Regions from separate parts of the Thermosinus carboxydivorans Nor1 genome, predicted to be linked through region 2. Evidence: riboswitches for the same ligand, from Rfam matches in the RefSeq annotation. Region 2 holds a riboswitch; the other holds the start of a gene.
What was found. A riboswitch is a leader RNA that binds a small molecule or an ion and turns the genes downstream of it on or off. The one in region 2 is predicted to bind cobalamin.
Positions count from the first base shown of each region.

Region 1 (8,130 bases), on a different contig from region 2:
CGGCGATTTTGAAGCGGCCGTGAAAAAAGTACTGGCCGAGATTGATGGTTCGTACGCCCTGGTCTTCATGTGCCAGGACCATCCTGATAAACTCATCTGTACGAAACAGGACAATCCGCTGGTTATCGGACTGGGCGAAGGGGAAAACTTTATCGCCTCCGACATCCCGGCGATTATCAACCGGACCCGTAAGACCTATATCTTAAGTGACGGCGAAATGGCCATCGTCACCAAGGATTCGGTATGGGTCATGAATCGCCAGGGCGTGCCGGTGACGAAAAAGATCTTCGAGGTGAATTGGGATGCCGAAGCAGCCGAAAAAGGCGGCTACGAGCACTTCATGATCAAGGAGATCTATGAGCAGCCCAAGGCTATCCGTGAGACAATGACCGGCCGCCTGGCGAAAGACGACAGCCGGGTTGTCTTCGACGAACTCAAATGGACCAAGGAAGACGTCGCTAATATAAAAAAGATCGTCATTACTGCTTGCGGTACGGCCTTCCATGCCGGTATTGTCGGCAAGTATTACCTGGAGCAGCTCGCCCGTATTCCGGTTGAGGTTGATATCGCCTCTGAGTTTCGCTACCGGTCGCCGCTGACAGATGAGCAAACTTTGGCGATCGTTATCAGCCAGTCAGGGGAAACGAGCGACACGCTGGCCGCCCTCAAAGAAGCCAAACGGCTGGGCGCCCGTACCCTTGCCATTACCAATGTGGTCGGCTCGTCGATTGCTCGGGAGGCCGATCAGGTAATCTATACCTGGGCTGGTCCGGAAATTGCCGTCGCTTCGACCAAAGCCTATACGACCCAGTTGATAAGCGTGCTTATGCTGGCCCTTTATTTGGCAGACCTCAAGGGAACGCTGCCGCCCGAACGCATTCAGGAGCTCATCAAGGGTTTGCGCGCTCTGCCCGGCCAAGCCCATGAACTGCTCGAAGACGTAGAGCCGGTCAAGACCTTTGCCCAGCAGTACGGCTTCAACGAAGACGTCTTTTTCATTGGCCGCTCGCTTGACTATGCCGTTGCCCTTGAAGGCTCGCTCAAACTGAAGGAAATTTCTTATATTCATGCGGAAGCCTATGCCGCCGGTGAACTCAAACACGGCACCCTGGCCCTGATCATCGAGGGCGTGCCCGTCATCGCCCTGGCTACTCAGCATGACGTTTATGAAAAAATGCTGAGCAACATCAAAGAGGTCAAGGCGCGGGACGCCGTGGTCATCGGTATTGCCATGAAGGGCGATGAAGAAATTAAAAAATACGTTGACCATACCATTTTCATCCCGGCTACCGATAAATACCTTGCCCCCATTCTCGCCGTCATCCCCCTGCAGCTATTAGCCTACTACGCGGCCGTTACCCGCGGCGCCGACGTGGATAAACCGCGCAATCTGGCCAAAAGCGTGACGGTGGAGTAGAGGTAGATACTGTTGAACAATAAAAAGTTGTAACCATAAAATTTACCCTGCCTAAGGGCAAAAAACTCTGTCCAGGGGCGCTAAAAACTGTCAAAAAGCCGATGCAGATGCAGGGCTTTGTCCTGCTTTCTGCTCGGCTTTTTCCCTTTCATCTGCCTAGTAAAAGGCATGAAACGACTGGTTGCGTGTCCTTTAAGTTGCAGGTCGCATTGTTTGGTAAATAATTCCTGCAATTTATTGTTCAAAAAATGATTGAAATGTTGGAAAGGAAGAATTATAATAGAACTGTCAATGATATTGATAATCATTATCATAAATAGGAGGTGCAATATGTTAGCGACCCTAATCGTCACGCTACGGGAAGGGGTTGAAGCCGCGTTGATAATCGGCATTATCCTGTCTTACCTTCACAAGATTGGTCTCGAACGTGAAGGCAGGAAGGTCTGGCTGGGAACAGCTTTGGCAACAGTGCTCAGCATAGTTGGCGGTTTCGGCGTGTTTCTCATAATGGGAACTACTACCGAAGGTTTGTTCCAGCAGTTATTGGAAGGTTTCGCGATGCTTACTGCCGTCATAGTCCTTACCTATATGGTGTTCTGGATGCACGGCGGCGGAAAGGGGATGACTGCTTCTATCAACGCCAAGGTGCAGGCTGCAGTAAGTTCAAGTTCTGTTACCGCCCTTGCCGTCCTCGCGTTTGTATCGGTACTCCGTGAAGGCGTAGAAACCGTTCTTTTCTTAATTGGAACTACGTCTTCCAGCACCCCGGGGGAAGCTTTGGCAGGAGGCCTATTAGGTCTAATCATGGCGGTGGTTGTAGGATACGTGGTTTTTAAGAGCAGCCGAAAGGTAAATATCGCGGCCTTCTTCAAATGGACGAGCGTACTCTTGCTGTTTATGGCTGCTGGAATGCTTAGCAATGCCATTGGCGAGTTCCATGAAGCCAATTTACTGCCGCCGATTGCCAAAAGGATCTGGGATACCAGTGGTTTCTTGAGCGAAGACGACTTTTTTGGCGGAATTATGATGGCCCTCTTCGGCTATAACTCCTCCCCTTCCCTTTTCCAGGTAATTTCCTATGTAAGTTATCTGGCGGGAACAATGTACATGTTTTTTAGGACGCCGCAAAAAATTCACTCGACTAATGGAGGGACCCAACATGCAGAGTAAAGTAATTAAAGGGTTAATTATTGGCACATTAATTTCGGGTTTAACACTAGTCGCCGGCTGCGGTTCGAACACCGATGCCAAAGTCTCGGTTCCAGCCCAGCCTCCCGCTCAGGCTCAACAGGTGGCTAAAACTGACACCATAGCGCAGAACGATGCCGCGAAGTACATACAAGTGATAAAAGATCAGAACGTAAAGATTTATCAGCTGTCGAAAGAAGAAAAGTTTGCGGATGCCCGCAACGAATTCAAGGCTTTGAACGATGCCTTTACTGGTCTGAAGCCGTTCATCAAGAACGAAGAGCTTAAGAAGAAGCTCGACCATGCGATTGAAGAAATAGGTGACGAACTTAAGAAAGATAAACCCAGAAAATCCGAGATGGAAGAAGAGTATGAAGTCGTTAGCAAGGTCCTCAAGGATATTGAGGCGCAACTGAAATAGTAAAAAGGCAGCCCGACAGCATAATGTCGGGCTGTTTCTCTGATGCGACCGATAGGTAGTGAGATTTACCGGCCGGGAATCCGGTCTTCGCAGGGTACGGCGGTCTGGCATTTACCGCAGCCGTAACGGGGAGCGTAGCGCTTTTTGGTTTCGTTGTCCACGTAATCGGAACAGATTTGGTGGTTTTTGCCGCTTTCGTCAATCGCCAAGGGCGGGCAGCGGCGGATGCAGGCGCCGCACCGGGTGCAGTATTCATAAATTTCCCGGTACGGCCGCACAGTTGGCGCAAGTTCCAGGCTGGTGACAATGCTGCCGACCCGGCCGGCCGAGCCGCGGGCGGTGATGAGCGAACAGTTAAGGCTTAGGGTTCCGAGGCCGGCAATATAGGCTACGTGCCGCTCTGACCAGTTGCTGCGCTTATTTATTACCTGATACCGCTCGTCCAGGGCCGGCGCAACCGCCTCGTGCCCATTGTCTGTTAACAAGTCAACTAAAAAGCGCCGGAGGGCTTCGTTGAAACGTTCGCCTTCGATTCGGCCGTATAGCCATTCGGTGGCCGGAAGCCCGTCACTGCGGTTGGCGATGCGTATTGCCGCGGTGAAGGGTAGAAAATAGGAAATTACCGTTTGCGCGCTGGGAAGCCACTCGCGCGGTAAGAGATGGTGGGACCCGATGACGCTTTCTTTTTTTAATTCTGCGAATAGCGGGTCGTCGGCAGCGGCGATGCCGATCAGTGGCGGATCAAAGATCCGCAGGCCGCCGAGCGGTTCTACCACATTTAGGGGACTTTCCATGGTAAAGCGGTTGACCTGTCTTTCAATATCCTCCAAAAGCAGCATGATTCACCTCGTTATAAGTAATAGGATATGCCGGTCTACTTACATTATATATTACTTGTACGAATTGCGCCGCTGCTTGCGCGAAAGAAGTTGGATATCGTAACTGATGATTTGCGGTTATCGATACATGAATGCTTCAAAAAATTTTTGACGCCATAAGCCCAAGGTGATAAAATAACTTAAAGAAATTATAACTTAATATATGGGTTAGGTGCCCACAGGGCTTAATAGGGAAGTCCGGTGCAAGACCGGCGCGGTCCCGCCACTGTAATGGGGAGCGAACCAAAATACGCCACTGAGGCTAGGCCTTGGGAAGGTTGGGGTAGCTATGAGCCAGAGCCAGGAGAACTGCCTAACTGACAATCACCGCATGGACCCACGAGCGATGGGGAGGGGATTATGTTGCACTTAGTACATAGTAAGTTCTTCATCCCGGCTGGCGTGGGCCGGGATTAATTATTTAAGGAAGGTTGGCGGCATTTGCGTTCAGGATGTTACCGCGTGATATTGCTATGTTTACTGGCGTTAATGGCAAAGGTTGTTTTATCCGGGCTAAATCCTAGTCCGGAGCCGGTATTAGAAGCCAAGCTTGTTGATTTTCTCGGGCGACCTATTGAAGCTACGATGCAAAAACCGCAGCGAATTGTCTCGCTTTCGCCCGGAAATACCGAAATTATTTTTGCCGTTGGCGCTGGAAACCGCCTCGTGGGGGTGACCACATATTGTGACTATCCCGATGCGGCTCGGGCGCTACCCAAGGTTGGCGGTTTTTACGATCCTGACGTGGAAACAATCATTCTCATGCAGCCCGATATTGTGTTTACCAGTGGACAAATGCACTTGCGCGTAATCCAAAGCCTGGAACGGGCGGGCATCAAGGTTGTGGCGATTGAGCCGCAAAGCATGGCTGACGTGATCAAAGCCGTCCGGCTGGTAGGCGAGCTGCTCCACGAACAAGATAACAGTGAAAAAATCGCTAATCAACTTGAACAAAAGCTGAGAGCGGTTCAAGCCTTGAACCAGCCGGACAAGTCTCCTCACCGGGTGTTTATTGAGGTCTGGGACGTGCCTTTGCTCACGGTGGGAGCTAAATCCTACATCAGTGATATTGTAACGCAGGCCGGCGGCATAAATGTTGCGGCAGACCGGCAGGCCGATTATACACCTTGTGATTACGAGGCCCTCTATGCGTATAATCCTGATACCTATCTTATTGTGCGCAATGGCATGGCCGGCAAAGAAAGCCGGGTAATCAGCAAGCCCGAAGTGGCCGATATTGAGGCGATTCGGCGTAAGCGGGTCTTTTATGTATCTGATGACTATTTGGGCAGACCGGGACCGCGGAGTTTTATTGCCCTTGAGCAGATAGGCGAAATTTTACATGGAAAAAATGGCGGTGAACAATGAGATATAGAATGAAACATCCGCTGGCAATCATAATATCTGGCGGTATTTTGGCAGGAACTGTTCTCGGCATGCTGCTCATTGGTTCGGCGGCCATTGACCTTCGCATCATCGCTAGTGTTCTCGTTAAACAGATTTTTCCTGCAGTATCAACCACCGAAATACCTTCGGCGGTTGAAAAAATCATTTGGAATATTCGCTGGCCTCGTATCGCCCTGGCCCTGTTAGTAGGCAGCAGTTTGGCCGTTTCGGGAGCTTGCTATCAGGCGATGTTCCGCAATCCGCTAGCCGACCCGTTTATCCTGGGGGTATCATCCGGCGCAGCTTTAGGAGCGGCGATTGCTATTGTTTTTAAACTAACGTCCTATATCAGTTTTTTTGCTTTTCTCGGCGGTATCACGGCGATATTTATCGTGTACGGGTTGGGAAGAGTTAAGGGCGGCGGTATCAATACCAATCAATTATTATTGGCCGGCGTTGCCTTTGGCTCAATGCTTAACGCTATCCTCAGTTTGATCATGGTTCTCCATACCCAGCAAATTGGCGCTATTCTGTTCTGGCTGCTCGGCAGCCTGAGTAATCCCCCGGCAAGTTTAGTTCTGATTGCCGGGATGGTGGCAGCCGGTATGGCGGTGATTATGCTTTATGTCCGTGACTTGGATATTATGACTGCGGGTGAAGAAAACGCCCAGTTTTTGGGCGTTGATGTGGTGAAAGTTAAAGTTATTTTGTTGCTAAGTACAACGCTGATTACCAGTGTCGTTGTTGCGGTTAGCGGGGTTATCGGGTTTATCGGCCTTATCGTCCCACATCTTTTGCGTAAGATCGTAGGTCCGCAGCATCACCTGTTAATACCCCTTTGCGCGCTTTGGGGAGCGATCTTTCTCCTGTGGGCTGACGGGATAACACGTATGGTCAATCCGTTAGCCCAAGTCCCGGTAGGCGTGATCACCGCGCTGCTTGGCAGTCCCTTTTTTCTTTACATCTTATATTCATCTGGACGCAAGTGAAGGGGATGGAAATGCAGAACCCTCTATTGGAAGTGCGATCTGTATCAGCGGGATACGGGTCAAAGCTAATCCTGCGGGATATTACCTTTACCGTTAATCGGGGCGATTTTCTGAGCATTATTGCTCCCAATGGTACTGGTAAATCAACATTGCTTCGGTGTATCGGCGGTGTACTGCCTGTCCAAAAAGGCAGCATTAATATTTGCGGCCAGGATATAAGAGCTTTTTCGCGGCGGGCGCTGGCGAAAAAAATTGCTGTTGTTAGTGAAGAAGATGCGACCTTTGATTACAGTGTATACCAGACTGCTTTCATGGGAAGGTTTGCCCACATCAGCCGGTTTGGCGGCGAGACTCCTGAAGATCATCGGATTGTCCAACAAGTACTTAATGATGTAGGAATGTGGGAAAAACGGCAGGTCAATATGAGTCAGCTCAGCCAGGGGGAACGGCAAAAAGTTTTAATTGCCCGGGCCTTGGCGCAGTGTCCGGAACTTTTACTGCTCGATGAACCAACATCTCATCTGGATATTCGCAATCAGTTCCTGATATTAAAATTGATTAAGGAATTGACCGCGAAAAACAACATCGCCGTGATTGGCGTTCTTCACGATATTAATCTGGCGCTGCGGTTTAGCACCCATCTTGCTTTATTAAAAGATGGCAGGATGCTGGCCTACGGTTCGCCTGACGTATTGACTGAAGAAATTCTTGGGGTAATGTATGGGCTCAATTTTGTCTTACGCCATTATGAAGGCTACGTTTATGTTCAACCAAGCTATACATAACGAATGGTTGCAGATATTCTGCCAATTGACCAGCATCGTCCGTTTGAACATCCTGGTGTACACAGGATTGTTGATTATATACAACCCCGGTATTTAGTGCATGAATTTACGTTTCGCAGTCGCGCTGAACTGTCTCAGTACATAAGCACCCAGCAGGCGGCGCTGCAGGGGAATATTTTGGCACGAGGTGAAGTACAATGGAATTGTTAAGTCAGGTAGCCGCTCTTTTTCAAAAAGGCGGACTGGTTATGTATCCGTTATTGGCTTGCTCCATTATGGTAATAGCGATAGTTATTGAACGTTGGCAGTATTATCGTACCGCTGAAACAAGCGGGGAGTTTCTTGCTCTCCTGGAAAAAAAGTTAGCAGAGGGTCAATGGCAGGAGGCCATGGCTTTATGTGAAAAAACGAGCGGAATAACACCTAGAATTATTTTGAAAGTACTGCAAAAAGGTGCTCTTGACCCAGCGCTCCTCCAGAACGCACTGGAAGGTGCTGCCGCATTGGCGGTAGCCCGCTTGCGGGAACGCCTTGGCTACCTTGAAACCATTGTTACGTTGGCGCCGCTATTAGGGCTTTTGGGTACCGTTATTGGCATGATAAATTCTTTTAGCATTATGGCCATCAGATCCGGCCAACCTCACGCGATTACCGGCGGGGTAGGCGAAGCATTAGTTGCGACTGCGGCCGGACTGTGCGTGGCCGTCATGGCGCTGGTGGCCCACAGCTATTTTGCACAGCGCCTGGACCGAATTATTACCGGCATGGAAATGGCATTTACCTGCCTACTGGATGCCGCGGGGCGGAGGACATAGCATGAAGCTGAGGAATTTGCGCCTTGAACGGCAGCCTAAACTCATGATAATACCAATGATTGATATTATCTTCTTTTTACTGGTGTTTTTCATGATGAGCACATTATATATGGTTGAGCAGAAGACCATTCCGGTTGCGCTGCCGCGAGCGGCGGCGGTCCAGGCCGATATGCAAAAACAGGTGGCCATTACTGTTACCGCCCAGGGTACGGTTTTCTTTGAACGGGAAGAAGTACCGCCGGCGCTTTTGG
Region 1 covers NZ_AAWL01000008.1:56,812-64,941, forward strand. Annotated here, with positions in the region: gene glmS (glutamine--fructose-6-phosphate transaminase (isomerizing)) at 1-1,417, shown strand, start outside; gene TCARDRAFT_RS07340 (FTR1 family iron permease) at 1,748-2,587, shown strand; gene TCARDRAFT_RS07345 (hypothetical protein) at 2,577-3,026, shown strand; gene TCARDRAFT_RS07350 (4Fe-4S binding protein) at 3,092-3,865, opposite strand; cobalamin riboswitch at 4,058-4,235, shown strand; gene TCARDRAFT_RS07355 (ABC transporter substrate-binding protein) at 4,367-5,272, shown strand; gene TCARDRAFT_RS07360 (FecCD family ABC transporter permease) at 5,281-6,279, shown strand; gene TCARDRAFT_RS07365 (ABC transporter ATP-binding protein) at 6,291-7,064, shown strand; gene TCARDRAFT_RS07370 (MotA/TolQ/ExbB proton channel family protein) at 7,262-7,879, shown strand; gene TCARDRAFT_RS07375 (ExbD/TolR family protein) at 7,881-8,130, shown strand, end outside.
Region 1: another riboswitch for cobalamin. It lies ahead of TCARDRAFT_RS07355 (ABC transporter substrate-binding protein); the one in region 2 lies ahead of TCARDRAFT_RS05400 (TonB-dependent receptor plug domain-containing protein).

Region 2 (8,130 bases):
GCCCGGCTTTCATCGCCCCCGACAACATGCTGGCCAATTTGTTGTGGGTTGGGATGCGATTTGCGAATGCCATTCATATCAAGTACGACGATAAACTCGACATTAGCTGCCTGCCGCATTGCCTCGGCCAAACTTTGGATGTTGCTTTCGGCTATGCTGCCGGTCAGACCGCCAACTATCGTCGGCGAGCGAGCAACAAGCCGGGCGATATTTATCGCGTTCTCACCCATTCCGGTCTCAATAGTGTAAGTAATATGCCGCGTAATCAGCATGTTGGTAATGAATAGCGCCACCGCCACGACCGTCCAGACAAGAAGTATTATTTTCGTCTGCAGAGTTAAAACCGGTTTTACCATAAATAGCGCCTCCAGCTTATAACGCCGAAAAACAGACTACTCAACCACATGCCTGCTATACTCGCCTTACAACTAGTCTTAGCAACACACACTAATCTTCGGTTAATAAACATATTCCATAACCAAATCAATAACCCTGCCTTTGCCAAGCCTTAACTTCCAGCATATCAACTTGTGAAAATGTCACCTAAAACGGTGACATTTTCACAAGTTAAACACACAAAATTGTCTTGACATCAAAGGTTTCTCTGGTATATTATCGACTTGTTATATCAATACTTATCAGTCATAAAAATTGCCTATTTTTTATATATATTTTGAATTAAATAATTTTTCTTAATTATATCATATATCCTTTTCCCGCTTCTGAATGATTTAACACACTTGACATAGGAGGAGATTGCCATGGAAGACGTTTGGCGCGCCAACGAAAAAACAATGACTTATGGCCGTTTGTCGCCTCAGGCCAAAGCTTTGTTTGAATGCAACGCGATAATTTTGGCGATGTGTTGTCTTTTGCTTTTAAACTATTTGTAACCCGCCGAAAAATAAATGAAGTCTAATCTTCTATGCTTATTGCCTCGCCTCACAGAAAGGTCGAGGCTATTTTTTATACCATTTCACTATCTATAATCTTTTTAAGACCGTATGTATAATTGTGGGGGGAAAAGGTTTGTACCTCTGAAATAAGCCCAAAACAAAAGAAGCTATTTCAAATAGCTTCTCGTATTAAGAATTGATCAATAATACTGTGGACGCCGGTCAGCAAACACCGGCACTTTCCGGCGGATTTCCGGCACCATCCCCAGATCAATATCGGCGATGATCACCTGTTCTTCAGTTTCCGACCCCTCGGCCAGCACCTCACCCCAGGGACTCACAACCAAGGAATGTCCGAAGAACGTGTTGTTGTGATCGCGGCCTACCCGGTTGACGGCAACGACAAACATTTGATTTTCAATGGCCCGGGCTTGGCTCAGAATAAGCCAGTGCCGGCCGCGGATCGCCGGCCATTCGGCCGGTATGAATAGCACCTCGGCCCCTTTCAGCGCCAGAGCGCGCGTCAGTTCGGTGAACCGAAGGTCATAGCAGACAATGCCACCGGCCTTGCCAAAGCTGAGATCAAATAGGCCCTGCCGGTCGCCAGGCGTCAAATACTTTTCCTCATCCATCATCGGCACAAGGTGAATTTTACTGTATTTACCAACCACTTCGCCGGCGCTGTCAATAACGTAGATGGTGTTGTACACCTTGCCGTCGCGGATTTCAGCGATTGAGCCGCCGACAATTTCTACGCCATTGTCTTTGGCAAACTGCTGCAGCATCTTGACGGTAGGCCCGCCGTCAGGCTCGCCAATTTTCAGCAGTTGGTCAAGCACATAGCCTGTTGTCCACAGTTCGGGCAGTACGAACAATTTGGCGCCGGCCTTAGCGCCTTGCTCAAGCATGGCCAGCGCCTTTTGGCGGTTGGCCTCAACGTCGCCCAGGACGATATCCATTTGCAGCAGCGCAACTTTCATTACTCAACCATCTCCTCCCCCAACACCGCCACTTCGTAGCGGTGGGTAATTTTTTACAAAATTTCCGCCAGAATACCCCTGATTTTAATCGGGGGATGAATGGCGATTTGAAAATTCCCCTGGTTATGCTATAATTTAAGCAAACCGGAGGAGATATTAAATGCAAACTATAACTCTTAAAATGAAACTCCTGTCTCCCAACAAAGGTAAGCTGGAGAAAATGATCCGGATGCTGGAGATCTACCACCAGGCGTGCTCCTGGTTCCTGGCCCAGGCCGAAGCACTCAATACTGTCAGCCGGGCAGTTTTAAACCGTGAAACTTATAAGCAGGCTTCGGGATTATTCGACCTAAATCGAGGTACGCTCCAGTGCGCCATGCTTAAAGCCTTGTCTGCCAGGCGCTCCTACCTTTCCCGCAAGCAAAGGGGTAAAAAGGCTAGTCTGCCTAAGTTTGAGACAATGGTTCCGGTAATGGTGCGGCAGGACTGCTACTCTCTCCACCAGCTCCCTTCCGGGACGTGGGTTATTAAATTTCCTGTCTCTTCCGGCAGAAGCCAGATAGCCGTACCTATTGCCGCTTCTTTATATCATGTCAGAAAACTCATAGATTTGGCAAGAGGTTCTTGCCGCCAGGGGTCTATGGAAATCTGGCGTGATAAAGGCGGCGAATGGTACGTTTCTATATCTCTTCAGTACTGTTGCATAAAAAATGATAAAAAATGTCAAGTGGAAGAATATAGAAAAAAGCAGTTGCACAAGTTGGGATATTTCCCGAATATTCAGTCTTAACTTTTCTTCTGCTTATTTAAAGCAACGACGGCATAAAGGCAACCCTGCGGCCACATTTTCCAGTCCTATCCAGCTTTCTTGTTCAACGTACTACAGATACATCCCTTCATCTACAATATCAAGCCAGTCTGTGCCTAGTTGGTCGATTATCTGTATCAACTGGTCATAACCAGCATCAAGCGACTGTCTGCCATGATTTGTTTTCGTCGGCGGTCGGCTTAAAGCAGCTATTAATTCATTGAACGCCTGGTACAAAAACATTTGTGCCGCCCGCAATACCTCAAGCAGGGAAACACTTTTTGGCAATTCTTGTTGCAGGTTTTGCAGCAAACAATATCCAATCAGCGCTAGCCAGATTTGCCCGTATACGGCATTTTGACTAGTTCCGAAAAACTCTTTGACAACAAGGTGCTGTTTGATCCACTTGAAAAACAGTTCTATTTGCCAGCGCATGCAGTAAATATCGCTGATTTCTGCAGCTGGCAGTGTTAGTTCATTGGTTACGATAATTACAGCGTTGCCTTGGTTATCACGAGTTTCAATTAGTCTTACCGGATGTGTCATTTGGGTGGTATAAGCGTTGCCCAAGCGCACAATTTTCTCTGCTAAAACCTGGTTTGTTTCAACGCTTTTTTCTTCCAAAACATCAATGATAGCATTGCTTTTTAGACGCGACACGAACCGAATGCCTTTTCTGCAGTAATCATCCCACTTAGCATAATCAACATAGCCTCTGTCAAATACGTTTAAGGCATCGGGGGAGGTGACTACCAGCTCATCCATGACCGTTTTATCAGCCTTGCGGGCAGAGGTTAGAACGGCGCTATCTGGATATGAATTGCCACCATGAATAGTGATGCGCTGATGCAGTTTAATGCCGCTTTTGGTTTTACGGTAATCAGCCCATAGATACTTTCGCAGGCAAAGAGTAATCGTGCTGGAGTCGATAACATTGAGTTGGTATTGCCGCACAGCGCCGGTCTTGTTGGCTTGTTGCCAGATTTGACGCTTTACTTCAGCAAATAATTGTTCCCAAACACGGTGATCAATATTTCGCAGACGTCTCGATAATGTAGATGCACTGATGGAGGTAAGATGCAACAATTTTTGCAGCTGCTTGTCGCAAGTAAGCCGGGTAGCGATATCCCGCAAAGAATCAAGCCCTAAGAATTGGGCAATGAGCATCAAGTATAATAGTTTCAATGTTTTGAGCTTTTTCACATAACGATCGCAACCGGCACTGGCGACAACTTGCAAAAATTTTTCTAGAGGAAAGGCTTCAAAGACTTTAAAAAGACTTTAAAAAATGTGGTTTTTGTGGTATCCTTGTCCATGCATTTTGGCTCCTTATTTTAGAGTGCGTGGACAGGGTTACCTGCTACACCTCTATTATAAGGAGTTTTTTTACGATTTGCTAGGATAATATTGCCCTTTATAGCGATTTTGGCTTATTTTAATGACATTTTGACCGATTTGAACATTGATATTTTCAAGGCTAGTTTATTGCAACACTACTGCCCAAAGAGACTTCCAAGACTTGTCCGAAGTGCGGGAATGTTTCCCGCTACAACCGCAAAACGCAGGGTTGGTTCAAATGTATCAAATGTGGCTACCAATCCGATGCGGACAGAGTTGGTGCCTTAAACATTGCCGCCAAAGCGCCCAATGCTCTTGGGGCATGACCCTAGGAGAAAGGGGAGTGTGGCACCCCTTAAGGCCAAGGTGATGATCCGGGTCGACCGGGGAATTGCTGGCTAACCTGCGATTGGTCAATCGCCATCCCACGTTGGGATGCCCCTCAATTTATTGAGGGGAGGATGTCACTTTATTGGACAAAATACACCTGCAGGAAATTAGCCATCTTTTCGGAAAATTCTTGGCGTTAGTAAATCATGCCTGCACCACCGTCTTGCATTGCCGCGTGCAAAAAACCGGTATGTGAAGTAAATGCCCCGATTAAGGGGGCAGCATTGACATTACGTTGCCAAAAATGGTAGTATGGAGGATGAAATAGAAAATACTACTACTTGAATCACAATTTCATACAATCGGGATAGGTGCCCTACGGGGCTTAATAGGGAAGTCCGGTGCAAGCCCGGCGCGGTCCCGCCACTGTAATGAGGAGCAAACCCAAGTTATGCCACTGGGATGAAAGTCCTGGGAAGGTTTGGGCGAGCGATGATCCAGAGCCAGGAGAACTGCCTATCTGACAGTCACCGCTACACCCACGAGCGATGGGGAGGGGATTATTCATGCAGTCTATCCTTCCCGGCTATTAGCCGGGATTTTTAATTAGGGAGAAGTCATGAAATTACAAATACGTGTGCATTCAATCTAAATTTTCCACTCATTTTAGAAAAGAGGTAAGATGATGAACAAAAGGACGAAAAGCTTAGTGAAAAGAATTGCTTCTACTTTGGCAATGGGCACATTGCTGCTGGTCAATCCGGTCCAAGCAGCTGAGGACCCTGTTTTCCAACTAGACCAAATTACCGTTACTGCGGCTAGAGTGCCGCAAACAGTTGCAACCGCACCGGGGGATGTGACCGTAATTACCGGCGAGCAGCTTGAGCAAAAAGGAGCGAGAAATTTAGCCGAGGCCCTGGAAGGCGTGCCGGGGGTAGTAGTTTTGCGCAATGGTGGCCCGGGAGAACTGGCAATTCCTTACATATTAGGTACTGACAGGATCGTAGTCTTGATTGATGGTAAACGGATGAATCTACCACAAGGGATAGGCTCAGGTGCAGGCGGTATTAATTTAAATAACATATTATTATCCGACAATATCGAAAAAATTGAGATTGTCCGTGGGGGAGGCTCAGTATTATATGGGGCTGACGCTGTTGGGGGCGTCGTCAATATAATAACCAAACGTGGAACTGGCAATGTCAAAACAATAGTAAATTCCGGCTTTGGCAGTGATGCGACAAGTCGTTTCAATTTATCTAACCAAGGTTCGGAAAAAGGATGGCATTGGTATATAACCGGCCTGAAAGAAGCTACAGAAGGTCAGCGACCAAACAGTGATTATCGGGGTAAGAACGCGACACTGCGGTTGGATCGGGAACTTAATGAAACCGAAGGACTGTCTTTTACTTATGATTATTATGGTAGCCACAGTGGCAACCCGGGAAATTATCTAGGATCTATGCAAGGAATTAACGACTATTTGCGACATAACTGGAGTATTGGTTATAGTGATAAACATGGTGATGGCGAGCGTGTCGTGCGTTTTTATAACAATGAACACGAACGGACCTATTATGCGCTTCCGGGCATGGATAAATATTTTTATAAGAATAAAGTACGAGCAATAGAATATCAGGACAGTGCACAAATTGACTATAAAAATTATTTGACCTGGGGAAGCGAATGGCGCAAGGAAGTTGTGTCAACAGCGGTTTATGCACCCGACACGGTTCGTGACCGCATTATTAAGGCAATTTATTTACAGGATCAATATAAATTAAACGGGCGTACCAGCGCTACTATGGGTATGCGCTATGATGATAACAGCCAATATGGGGCAAAATGGTTACCCAAGATCGCGCTAGCATACAAAGCCGATAATAGTACCAATTATTTTGCCAACTGGGGCAAGGTATTTAAAGCGCCTAAGTTTGACGACTTGTATAACTGGGGCGGCGACCCTGACCTTAAACCGGAAACGGGTTGGACATCGGAAGTAGGTGTAAAAAAACGCCTGGCTGTTGATAGTGAAGTAACTTTTTCTTTATTTAAGCGGGATTTGATCGATGCAATAGATTGGAAACAGGTTGGGCCTGATGATTGGAAAGTACAAAACGTGCACCACCTTACCACAAAAGGAGCGACTTTGTCGTTTGCAACTAAATTAACTCAGGCTGTATCCGCTAACATTGGTTACACTTACCTTGATTCGCGCGATGAAAACAATAATCAGCAAGTACCGTACAATACTTTTAACTTGGGTATAAGACTGCAGCAAGGCAAGTTTTCCCAAGAAATTTATGGAAAATATGTAAGTAAAACAAGTGATGTTTCAAGTTATTTCGTGTGGAATACTACCTTTAACTATACTATGACTAAGGGACAAAGCTTATATTTAACCATCAGTAACCTCTTTAACAAACACTACCAGGAAGTACCCGGCTATCCTGCCCAAGAGCGCGCGATCTTCCTGGGAATTAAACAATCGCTATAACCACGTAACTCACAAAAAATATCCTGTGGTTAAGTTCAACCACAGGATATTTTACTTATCAGGTCATCAACAAATTGTCTGGCAATCCGGCCGGAACGGCCCGAATGGGCCATTTCCCAGCGCAGCGCCTGTGCCCTAAGCTCAACCGTCGGCAGATCGACATTGTTTTTGCGGGCAATATCCTCGACGATGCGCAGATACTCGTCCTGATTGGGCGAGGGATAGGTCAGCGTAATGCCAAACCGGTCCGCGAGCGAAATTTTTTCGTGAATCGTATCTTGGTGGTGAACTTCATCGCCGGCACGGTCCTGCCAGGTTTCCCGAATTAAGCGCCGTCGGTTCGATGTCGCATAAATCAGTACATTATCCGGCTTTGTTTCTACTCCGCCGTCCATCACCGATTTCAGCTGTTTATAGCCTGCTTCCGTCTCCTCGAACGACAAATCGTCAATAAACACAATAAACTTTTTGCCCCACTGGCGGGCAGCGTTCATAATCGCCGGTAAATCCGTCAGATCATTTTTCGTTACCTCGATAAGCCTCAGGCCAGCATCATAGTAACGATTGGCCAGCGCTTTCACTGACGAGGATTTGCCGGTTCCCCTGGCACCGACCAGCAGCACGTTGTGAGCCGGCTTGCCGGCCAAAAACGCCTCGGTATTGCGGAGCAGCGTCTTTTTCTGGCGCTCATAGCCAACAATATCTTCCAGCTGAATCGGATCGATGTGCTTGACCCCAACCAACCCTTTCTGCTTATCCCACCGAAACGCCTTGCAGCTGGCCATCTCGCCATAGCCATAGCGAGCATAATGGCCGCTAAGCAGCGCCGCCACCTGCTCGGCCGTATACTGGTCGGCACCAGCGAGCAGCCACTCCTGCACCGCGGCGGTGTGATTGTCCTGCCGCTTATATGTCGGCGTATAGTTAAGAATAATGCCGTCGAACCCGCATTGTTGGCTGGCAGCAAACACCTGCCGGAAAATCGCTATATCATGCGCCGCGGCCGCAAGCAGGCTGGCGCCGACCTTGCCCCCAGTCTTCTCCGCCGTCCGGCTGAAAACATTATTATCAAAACTGATCAGATGAATCAGATAGCTATTGATCAGATTGCCGGATAACCCCAGCTCCTCAGCTTTGGTAATCAGATCGCTGGCCAGCTCGCCCTGCAGCCAGGAACTATCCTTAGCAAACGCCATCAGCTTTTTGATTACCACGTCAGCCAGCAGCTTCCGGTAAACCAGCAGTTGTTCAAGCTCGGAAAAAACAGTCGCCATTGTCAGG
Region 2 covers NZ_AAWL01000005.1:94,191-102,320, reverse strand. Annotated here, with positions in the region: gene dcuS (DcuS/MalK family sensor histidine kinase) at 1-356, opposite strand, end outside; gene TCARDRAFT_RS16180 (hypothetical protein) at 762-893, shown strand; gene TCARDRAFT_RS05415 (carbon-nitrogen family hydrolase) at 1,097-1,876, opposite strand; gene TCARDRAFT_RS05410 (hypothetical protein) at 2,037-2,666, shown strand; partial or broken gene TCARDRAFT_RS05405 (IS4 family transposase) at 2,757-3,944, opposite strand; gene TCARDRAFT_RS14910 (zinc ribbon domain-containing protein) at 4,169-4,348, shown strand; cobalamin riboswitch at 4,705-4,886, shown strand; gene TCARDRAFT_RS05400 (TonB-dependent receptor plug domain-containing protein) at 5,038-6,849, shown strand; gene TCARDRAFT_RS05395 (ATP-binding protein) at 6,885-8,123, opposite strand.